2 regions of the Arthrobacter sp. AG258 genome follow, and region 2 is predicted to be linked to the other one. Evidence: riboswitches for the same ligand, from Rfam matches in the RefSeq annotation. Region 2 holds a riboswitch; the other holds the start of a gene.

Region 1 (4,837 bases), on a different contig from region 2:
TGTATCCCGTGGCGCTGAACGCCAGCCCCGCCGCCACCACGTAGCCAGGGCGGACCTTGCGAACCAGCGGCACCACCACCAAGCCGGCCGCCACCGTGGCTGCCAGCGCCGGAATCATCGCCACGCCCGCCGCTGACGGGCTCAGGCCCTCAAGGAGCTGGAGGTGCTGGGCAAGGAACAGGATGAAGCCGTTGAAGGAAAACAGGGCCAGGATGTTGGCGCTGATGGCCATGCTGAACACCCGGTTCCGGAACAGCGACATATCCAGCAGGGGGTGTTCCAGGCGGTGCTGGCGCCGCACGAACACCACGCCCATCGCCAGGCCGAACGCCATGCTGCCAAGGCCCGTTAGGCCCGGACCTTCGGTGGCAACATCCTTGATGCCGTAGACCATGGGGACCATCACCAGCATGGACAACAGGATGCTCGGGACGTCCACTCTTCCCGGCGACGGGTCCTTGGATTCCGGGATGAAAGTTCGGCCCAGTGCCAGCAGGGGAACCATCAGGGGCACCGCCACCAGGAACACGGCGCCCCACCAGAAATGCTCCACCAGCCAGCCGCCGAAGATCGGCCCCAAGGCTGCGCCGCCGGAGAATCCGGCAGCCCAGATGGCGACGGCCATCCGTCGGCGGTTGGGCTCCGGGAAGATGTTGCGGATCAGCGACAAGGTGGAGGGCATCAGCATCGCCCCGAAGAACCCCAGTGCGGCCCTTCCGGCGATCAGCCACTCCGCGGAGGGCGCAAAAGCCGTTGCGGCGGACAATCCGGCAAAGCCCGTGCTGCCGATAATGAGCAACCGGCGCCGCCCAATCCTGTCGCCAAGGCTTCCCATCGATACCAGGAGACCGGCCAATACCAGTGGATAAGCGTCAATAATCCACAACACGTGCACGCCGGAGGGTTCCAGGGCGCGGGTGATGGCGGGCAGGGCGAATGTCAGGGCGGTATTGTCCACGGCGACGAGCAGTACCGGGAACATCAGCAGCCCCAGTGCGAGCCAGTCGCGCCGCGGGGACCGCCCGGCCGCTCCGCCGCTGCGTGCAGGCGCCGAGGTCGAAGGGGAAGTCGTCATAAAATAACTATACCGTCCAGACGGTACAGTTTAAAACCTTGCCGTTTCCCTTTTCGACGCCGGCGGAAGGCATGATGGGAAGCATGCCCCGAAAGCCTGTAGCCCGTGATGCGGTCCTTGACGCCTTCGAAACCCTCTTGATCGACGTGGGGGAGCGGGCGGCCACGCTCGACGCGGTGGCCAAAAAGGCAGGCGTGTCCAAGGGGGGACTGCTGTACCACTTCCCCAACAAGGAAGCGCTCATCGAAGTGCTGCTGGACCGCCTGGACGGGCTGGCCAAAGAGGACGCCGACGCCATGGCCGCGGCCGCCGAGGGGGCGGCGGCCTACTTCATCCGCTCCTCCGTCTGGGCGGACACTCCGCTGGACCGGGCCATCGTTGCCGCCACCAGGCTGGCGGAAGTGGCGCACCAGGAAACGCGGCGCCGTTTCGCGGCCATCCAGCAGCGGTGGCTGGACGAGATCGCGGCCGACGTGGGGCCGGGGCTGGCCAAAGCGGTCTTGTATATGGGGGACGGGCTGTATTTCAACGCCATGTTGTCCGTGGGTCCGGCGCCGCAAGGGGGAGCGGCGGCTGACGTGGAGGAACTCCTGGCGGCCCTTGAGCGGCTTCGCAGGTAGCCTCCGCCATTTGCCGGGAAGGGTTGCGGCATAGGACAATGGAATGTTGTGAGGGCTGTCACCGGCCCGCATGATCCAGCACATGGCTGGTTTACAAGTGAATAGCCTTTGATCTGCGGCGGGAGAGTTCTGCCGGTGTACAGGCAGGCGCCGTAGGAGCAAATCCTCCCCAGGAATCTCGCAGGCCCCCGTACCGCCGCGGCGAGGCGCCTCTGGAAAGCAGCAGGCGGTTCCCATGACCCCCAATCGGGGATTCGGAGCCGGTGTGCTCACCGACGGTGCAAGCGGGTCCTGCCAGGCAGGCACCGCGGAAACTCTCAGGTCCAATACAGAGCGGGGAGGAACCCGAATCGCTGTGGCGTACCCTGCGCCGCCTGAGTAAATGGAGTTCCTTCGTGCCGGTTAGCCCAGCCTCCACCACTTTCGTCGACCGCCATATCGGTGCGCGCCGCCAGGCCGACGTCGATACCATGCTCAAAGCCGTTGGCTACGACACTGTCGACTCACTGGTTGACACCGCCGTCCCCAAGGTCATCCGTCAGGAATCTGCCCTTCGTCTGCAGGACGCCCTCAGCGAGGTTGAAGTCCTCACGGAACTGCGGAAGCTTGCCGCCAAGAACAAGACGGCAGTCCAGATGATCGGCCAGGGCTACTACGACACCGTGACGCCGCCGGTGATCCGCCGCAACATCCTGGAATCCCCGGCCTGGTACACCGCCTACACCCCGTACCAGCCGGAAATCTCGCAGGGCCGGCTCGAGGCACTGCTGAACTTCCAGACCATGGTGCAGGACCTGGTGGGACTGCCCATCGCCAACGCCTCGCTGCTGGATGAAGCCACCGCCGTGGCCGAGGCCGTGCTCCTGATGCGCCGCGCCAACAAGTCCGCGGCAGCGAAGGACGGCAAGACGGTCCTGGACATCGACGTTCTTCCGCAGACCATCGCCATCGTGCAGGGTCGCGCCGAGGCGCTGGGCTTCGAGGTGGAGGTCGCGGACCTGTCCAAGGGCCTGCCGGAGGGTGCCATCAATGGCGTCGTGCTGCAGCAGCCCGGCGCCTCCGGCCGGGTGTGGGACCAGTCCGCCGTCATTACCGCTGCCAAGGACCGCGGCGCGCTGGTTACGGTGGCTGCGGACCTGCTGGCCCTGACACTGATCACACCTCCGGGCGAGCAGGGCGCGGACATTGCCGTTGGCTCGGCCCAGCGCTTTGGTGTGCCGTTGTTCTTTGGGGGGCCGCACGCCGCCTACATGGCTGTCCGCAAGGGCCTGGAACGTTCCCTGCCCGGCCGCCTGGTTGGGGTGTCCAAGGACGACGCCGGCGTTCCCGCTTACCGCCTGGCTTTGCAGACCCGCGAGCAGCACATCCGCCGCGAGAAGGCCACGTCCAACATCTGCACCGCCCAGGCGCTGCTGGCCATCGTTGCGTCCATGTACGCGGTGTACCACGGCCCGGACGGGCTGAAGGCGATCGCGGAAACGACGCATGGCCACGCCCGTACCCTCGCCGCGGCGCTCAAGGCCGCCGGCCTGGATGTCCTGCACACTTCCTTCTTCGACACCCTGACGGTCCGTGTTGCCGGCCGTGCGTCAGCAGTGATTTCCGACGCCGAGGCCCGCGGCATCAACCTGCGGCCCATCGACGCCGACACCGTAGGCATCTCCCTCGACGAAACCACGACGCCGGCCATCGTCGCGCAGGTCGCCGACGTCTTCGGCGCCCCGGTTGCCGAGGGACACAGCGAGGGCCAGGGCTTTGGGCTGGAGGCCGGCGTCGAGCGTTCCTCGGCCTACCTGCAGCATCCGGTGTTCAACACGCACCGGTCTGAAACCCAGCTGCTGCGTTACATCCGGAAGCTCTCGGACCGTGACCTGGCGCTGGACCGCACCATGATCCCGTTGGGTTCGTGCACGATGAAGTTGAACGCGACGGCTGAGATGGAGGCCATTTCCTGGCCGGAGTTCGCCTCGATCCACCCGTTCGCCCCGGACTCCCAGACCGAAGGCTGGCGCGAACTCATCGCCGGCCTGGAAGCGGACCTCGCCGAGATCACCGGGTATGACCAGGTGTCCATCCAGCCCAACGCCGGCTCGCAGGGCGAACTCGCCGGGCTGCTCGCGATCCGCGGCTACCACCACTCCCGCGGCGAGCAGCAGCGCACCGTCTGCCTGATCCCAGCCTCGGCGCACGGCACCAACGCCGCCTCCGCCGTCCTCGCGGGCATGAAGGTGGTCGTGGTTGCCACGGCTGCCGACGGCACCATCGACCACGACGACCTGACGGCCAAGATCGAGGCCAACAAGGACGTCCTCTCGGCCATCATGATCACCTACCCCTCCACCCACGGCGTGTTCGATGGGGATGTCCGCGAAGTCTGTGACGCTGTGCATGCTGCCGGCGGCCAGGTCTACATCGACGGGGCCAACCTGAACGCACTGGTGGGGCTGGCCCAGCCGGGCCGGTTCGGCGGGGACGTCTCGCACCTGAACCTGCATAAGACCTTCTGCATCCCGCACGGCGGCGGGGGACCCGGCGTCGGGCCCGTTGCCGCCAAGGCGCACCTGGCACCGTTCATGCCGGGCGATGCGAACAAGGCCGCGCACGAGCCCGGGCACGGGGTGGCGATTTCGGCGTCCAGGTTCGGTTCGGCCGGTGTGCTGCCGATTTCCTGGGCGTACGTGAAGCTCATGGGCGGGCAGGGCCTGACCGAGGCCACCAAGTCCGCGCTGCTGGCCGCGAACTATGTCGCGTCCCGCCTGAACGAGTACTTCCCGGTCCTCTACACCGGCGAAGGCGGGCTGGTGGCGCACGAGTGCATCCTGGACCTGCGCGAACTCACCGCGAAGACCGGAGTCACGGCCGAGGACGTGGCCAAGCGGCTGATCGACTTCGGGTTCCACGCCCCCACCCTGTCCTTCCCCGTCGCGGGCACGCTGATGGTGGAGCCCACCGAGTCCGAGGACCTGGCCGAGATCGACCGCTTCATCGAGGCCATGATCACCATCCGCAAGGAAATTGACCAGGTGGCCAACGGCGACTTCGCCGTCACCGACTCACCGCTGCGGCACGCACCCCACACGGCCGCCGCCGTCGTCTCCTCTGACTGGGACCGCGCCTACCCGCGGGAGCAGGCAGCGTTCCC
Region 2 (4,837 bases):
CGAACCGGGACGCCGAGATCGCCACCCCGTGCCCGGGTTCGTGCGCGGCCTTGTTCGCATCGCCCGGCATGAACGGTGCCAGGTGCGCCTTGGCGGCAACGGGCCCGACGCCGGGTCCCCCGCCGCCGTGCGGGATGCAGAAGGTCTTGTGCAGGTTCAGGTGGGACACGTCCCCGCCGAACCGGCCCGGCTGGGCCAGCCCCACCAGGGCGTTCAGGTTGGCCCCGTCGATGTAGACCTGGCCGCCGGCGGCGTGGACGGCTTCGCAGACTTCGCGGACGTCCCCGTCGAAGACGCCGTGGGTGGAGGGGTAGGTGATCATGATGGCCGACAGGACGTCCTTGTTGGCCTCGATCTTGGCCGTCAGGTCCTCGTGGTCGATCGTGCCGTCAGCGGCGGTGGCCACGACGACGACCTTCATGCCGGCGAGGACGGCGGAGGCGGCGTTGGTGCCGTGCGCCGAGGCCGGGATCAGGCAGACGGTGCGCTGCTGCTCGCCGCGGGAGTGGTGGTAGCCGCGAATCGCGAGCAACCCTGCGAGCTCGCCCTGGGAGCCCGCGTTGGGCTGGATGGAGACCTGGTCATACCCGGTGATCGTGGCCAGGTCCGCTTCCAGGCCGGTGATGAGTTCGCGCCAGCCCTCGGTCTGGGAGTCCGGGGCGAACGGGTGGATCGAGGCGAACTCCGGCCAGGAGATGGCCTCCATCTCGGCCGTCGCGTTCAACTTCATGGTGCACGAACCCAACGGAATCATCGTCCGGTCCAGCGCCAGGTCACGGTCCGAGAGCTTCCGGATGTAACGCAGCAACTGGGTTTCAGACCGGTGCGTATTGAACACCGGGTGCTGCAGATAGGCCGAGGTGCGCAAAATAGTGTCGGGCAGTTCGAATCCCTGAGCGTCACCCACCGGACCGGCGCCAAAGGCGACGGCGACGGCGGAAAGTGTTGCCGCCGTCGTCGTCTCATCAACGGAGACGCCTACCGTGTCCGGATCGATGAAGCGCAGGTTGATGCCGCGGGCTTCAGCGGCGGTGACCACCTTGGCGGCCTTGCCCGGAACGCGGACGGTGAGGGTGTCGAAGAAGGAGTCCGTGACCAGTTCGCGGCCCAGTGACGTGAGTGCTGTTGCCAGGACCCTGGCCTTGTTGTGGACGGTCTCTGCGATCGCCTTCAGGCCGTCGGGGCCGTGGTAAACGGCGTAGAAGGAGGACACGATGGCCAGCAGCGCCTGGGCGGTGCAGATGTTGGACGTGGCCTTCTCGCGGCGGATGTGCTGCTCGCGGGTCTGCAGGGCCAACCGGTAGGCAGGCGTGCCGGCGTTGTCCTTGGAGACGCCGACGATCCTGCCCGGGACGGTACGTTCCATCCCCTTTTGGACGGCCATGTAGGCGGCGTGCGGCCCCCCAAAGAACAGCGGCACGCCAAAACGCTGGGTGGAGCCGACGGCAATGTCCGCGCCCTGCTCGCCCGGAGGTGTGATCAGTGTCAGGGCCAGCAGGTCCGCAGCCACGGTGACCAGCGCGCCGCGGTCCTTGGCAGCGGTGATGACGGCGGACTGGTCCCATACGCGGCCGGAGGCGCCGGGCTGCTGCAGCACGATGCCGTTGATGGCACCCTCGGGCAGGCCCTTGGACAGGTCCGCGACCTCCACCTCGAAGCCCAGCGCCTCCGCACGGCCCCTGACAATAGCGATGGTCTGCGGAAGTACGTCGATGTCCAGGACAGTCTTGCCGTCCTTGGCTGCCGCGGACTTGTTGGCGCGGCGCATCAGCAGCACGGCCTCGGCCACGGCGGTGGCTTCATCCAGCAAGGAAGCGTTGGCTATCGGGAGCGCCGTCAGGTCCTGCACCATGGTCTGGAAGTTCAGCAGCGCCTCAAGCCGGCCCTGCGAGATTTCCGGCTGGTAGGGCGTGTAGGCGGTGTACCAGGCCGGGGATTCCAGGATGTTGCGGCGGATCACCGGCGGCGTCACGGTGTCGTAGTAACCCTGGCCGATCATCTGGACTGCCGTCTTGTTCTTGGCGGCAAGCTTCCGCAGTTCCGTGAGGACTTCAACCTCGCTGAGGGCGCCGGTCAGCTTGAGCGCAGTTTCCTGGCGGATGGGCGCGGGGACGGCCACGTCAACCAGGCCATCCAGGCTGTCGTAGCCGATGGCCTTGAGCATGGTGTCGATGTCGGCCTGGCGGCGCGCGCCGATATGGCGGTCCACGAAGGATGTTGGATGCGAATGAATCGTCATGAGGAACTCCAGGTCTGGCCGGCCAGGGTGGCACGGCGTGGGATGGGTTCCTCCCCGCTCTGTATTGGACCTGAGAGATTCCGCGTTGCCTGCTGTTGGCAGGGGACCGCTTGCACCGTCGGTGAACCAGGCCGGAGCCTGGTTGCTTTCCAGAGTCGCCTCGCCGTGACGGTACGGGGGCCTGAGAGATTCCTGGGGAGGATTTGCTCCTACGGCGCCTGACCGGTGTTTCGCCGGGAGGACTCTCCCGTCACAGCTCGAAAGGCTTATTCAAATGTGGGTGATTCGGCTCACAAGGTACCGGGATAGACCCGTCCGTGGCAAATCGGGCAGGTTCGGTGAGGGGCTTGACTGGGCGCGTGATGCCTTCGTTCCCCGCTTGTGTCGAAAGGGGTTTGACATTCGATCGTGACGGACACCACACTGAACCCGGGATTGGCGCCGCCGGTGGCTGGCTCAGCGTATCCGGAGCGGCCTACCAGTCGGCGCCTGTCCCGTGCATGCCCGGCGGCGGCCCAAAAAGCCGCCGACCTCCAACTGAATACGCCTTCGACCTGCGGCGGGAGAGTCCTGCCGGGTACACCCAGCAGGCGCCGTAGGAGCAAACCCTCCCCAGGAAACTCCCAGGCCCACGTACCGCCGCGGACAGGCAACTCTGGAAAGCAGCCGGGCATGACCTTGGCTCACCGACGGTGCAAGCGGCTTTGGCTGCGGAAACTCTCAGGTCCACAACAGAGCGGGGAGGAACCAAATCTTTGCGGCTCCAAAAGCCGCTTTATCGATGGAGTTCCTCATGGCGATTCATCCCCCCACGTCCAACAGCGAACCAGCCCGCGGCCAGGGTGCTGCCACGGCGGCCCGCAGCGGGCCTCCCCACCTGGAACGGCAACTCACCAACCGGCATATCCAGCTCATCGCCATTGGTGGCGCGATCGGCACAGGCCTGTTCATGGGTTCCGGCAAGACCATTTCCGCCGCCGGACCTTCCGTGATCTTCGTGTACATGATCATCGGCTTCATGCTTTTCTTCGTCATGCGGGCCATGGGCGAGTTGCTGCTGAGCAACCTGAACTACAAGTCCTTCAGTGATTTCGCCGCCGACCTCCTGGGTCCGTGGGCAGGCTTCTTCACCGGGTGGACGTACTGGTTCTGCTGGGTGATCACCGGAATCGCGGACGTCATCGCCATCGCCGGGTACTCAAAAGAACTTTGGCCGGCGCTGCCGCTTTGGATCCCGGGCCTGGCCACGGTGGGCATCCTGCTGCTGCTGAACCTCGCCACGGTCAAGGCGTTCGGCGAGACAGAGTTCTGGTTCGCCCTCATCAAGATCGTCGCCATCGCGGCCCTGATCATCGTGGGACTTTTCATGATCTTCACCGGTTTCCAGAGCGACGCAGGCACGGCTAGCTTCACCAACCTGTGGAGCCATGGCGGGTTCTTCCCCAATGAGTTCATGGGCTTCGTGGCCGGATTCCAGATTGCAGTATTCGCCTTCGTGGGCATCGAACTGGTGGGCACCACCGCCGCCGAGGCCAAGAATCCCGAGCGCACGCTGCCCAGGGCCATCAACGCCATCCCCGTCCGCGTGCTGCTCTTCTATGTCGGCGCGCTGGTCATCCTCATGGCAGTCACCCCGTGGACCCAGTTCGCCGCCGGCCACAGCCCCTTCATCGGGATGTTCTCCCTGGCCGGCCTCGGCGCCGCGGCCACGGTGGTCAACCTGGTGGTCCTCACTTCGGCGATGTCCTCTGCGAACTCCGGCATCTACTCCACGTCCCGCATGGTCTTCGGCCTGGCCCAGGAAGGCGACGCCCCCGGTGTCTTCAGCCGGCTCTCCACGAGGAAGGTGCCCAGCAACGCGCTGTTCCTGTCCTGCGTCCTGCTGCTGTCCGGCGTCGTACTCATGTATGCGGGCCAGGATGTTGGCATGGCCTTTGAAATGGTGACCACCGTGTCGGCCGTCTGCTTCGTCTTTGTCTGGTCGATCATCCTCGCGAGCTACATCTCTTTCCGGCGTCGCCGCCCGCACCTGCACGCGGCCTCGAAGTTCAAGATGCCCGGTGGCATCCCCGCCGTGTGGGTGGTGTACGCGTTCTTCGCCTTCGTTCTCTGGGCCCTGACCACCCAGCCCGACACGCTCGCTGCCCTGCTGGTGACTCCCGTCTGGTTCGTCATCCTCGGCGTGGCGTGGGCCATTCTCCGGCGCCGTCCCGCGCACCTGGCCCGCTTCGAGGTCTTCCGGGCCGAGCTTCGGGCCGACGAGGCCGCCGGTCGCCGCGGCGAACGCGCGGACGCAGAAGAGCCGGCCCAAAAAGTGTAAGCATGCTTAGTGTTTATCCACTTAGGATGGGATGACACGGCAGCCACGCGCTGCAGGTCGATTTGAATGAAGGTGACCATGGCCCGGCGCAGCAACCCCGCACTCCGTATCGCACAGGAAACCGCCCATAACGCGATGTTTGACGCCCAGGGCAAGCCCAAGCCCGGCGTTCACAACATGCTCCTGAAGGCCGTGCAGATCCAGCGGCCATTGGTGGTGGGCTACATCCGGAGGCTCCAGAAGAAGCATCCGCGGGCAACAGCCGCGCAGTTGGCAGA

The links. Region 2 has a riboswitch for glycine ahead of gcvP (aminomethyl-transferring glycine dehydrogenase). Riboswitches for the same ligand answer to the same signal wherever they lie in the genome.
Region 1: another riboswitch for glycine. It lies ahead of gcvP (aminomethyl-transferring glycine dehydrogenase); the one in region 2 lies ahead of gcvP (aminomethyl-transferring glycine dehydrogenase).

What each region holds. Positions count from the first base shown of each region.
Region 1 is NZ_SOBI01000009.1:190,068-194,904, reverse strand. Features, by position in the region: gene DFO47_RS18215 (MFS transporter) at 1-1,075, opposite strand, end outside; gene DFO47_RS18210 (TetR/AcrR family transcriptional regulator) at 1,159-1,695, shown strand; glycine riboswitch at 1,805-1,901, shown strand; gene gcvP (aminomethyl-transferring glycine dehydrogenase) at 2,091-4,837, shown strand, end outside.
Region 2 is NZ_SOBI01000003.1:193,879-198,715, reverse strand. Features, by position in the region: gene gcvP (aminomethyl-transferring glycine dehydrogenase) at 1-2,239, opposite strand, end outside; glycine riboswitch at 2,399-2,499, opposite strand; glycine riboswitch at 2,790-2,888, shown strand; gene cycA (D-serine/D-alanine/glycine transporter) at 3,033-4,559, shown strand; gene DFO47_RS07280 (hypothetical protein) at 4,638-4,837, shown strand, end outside.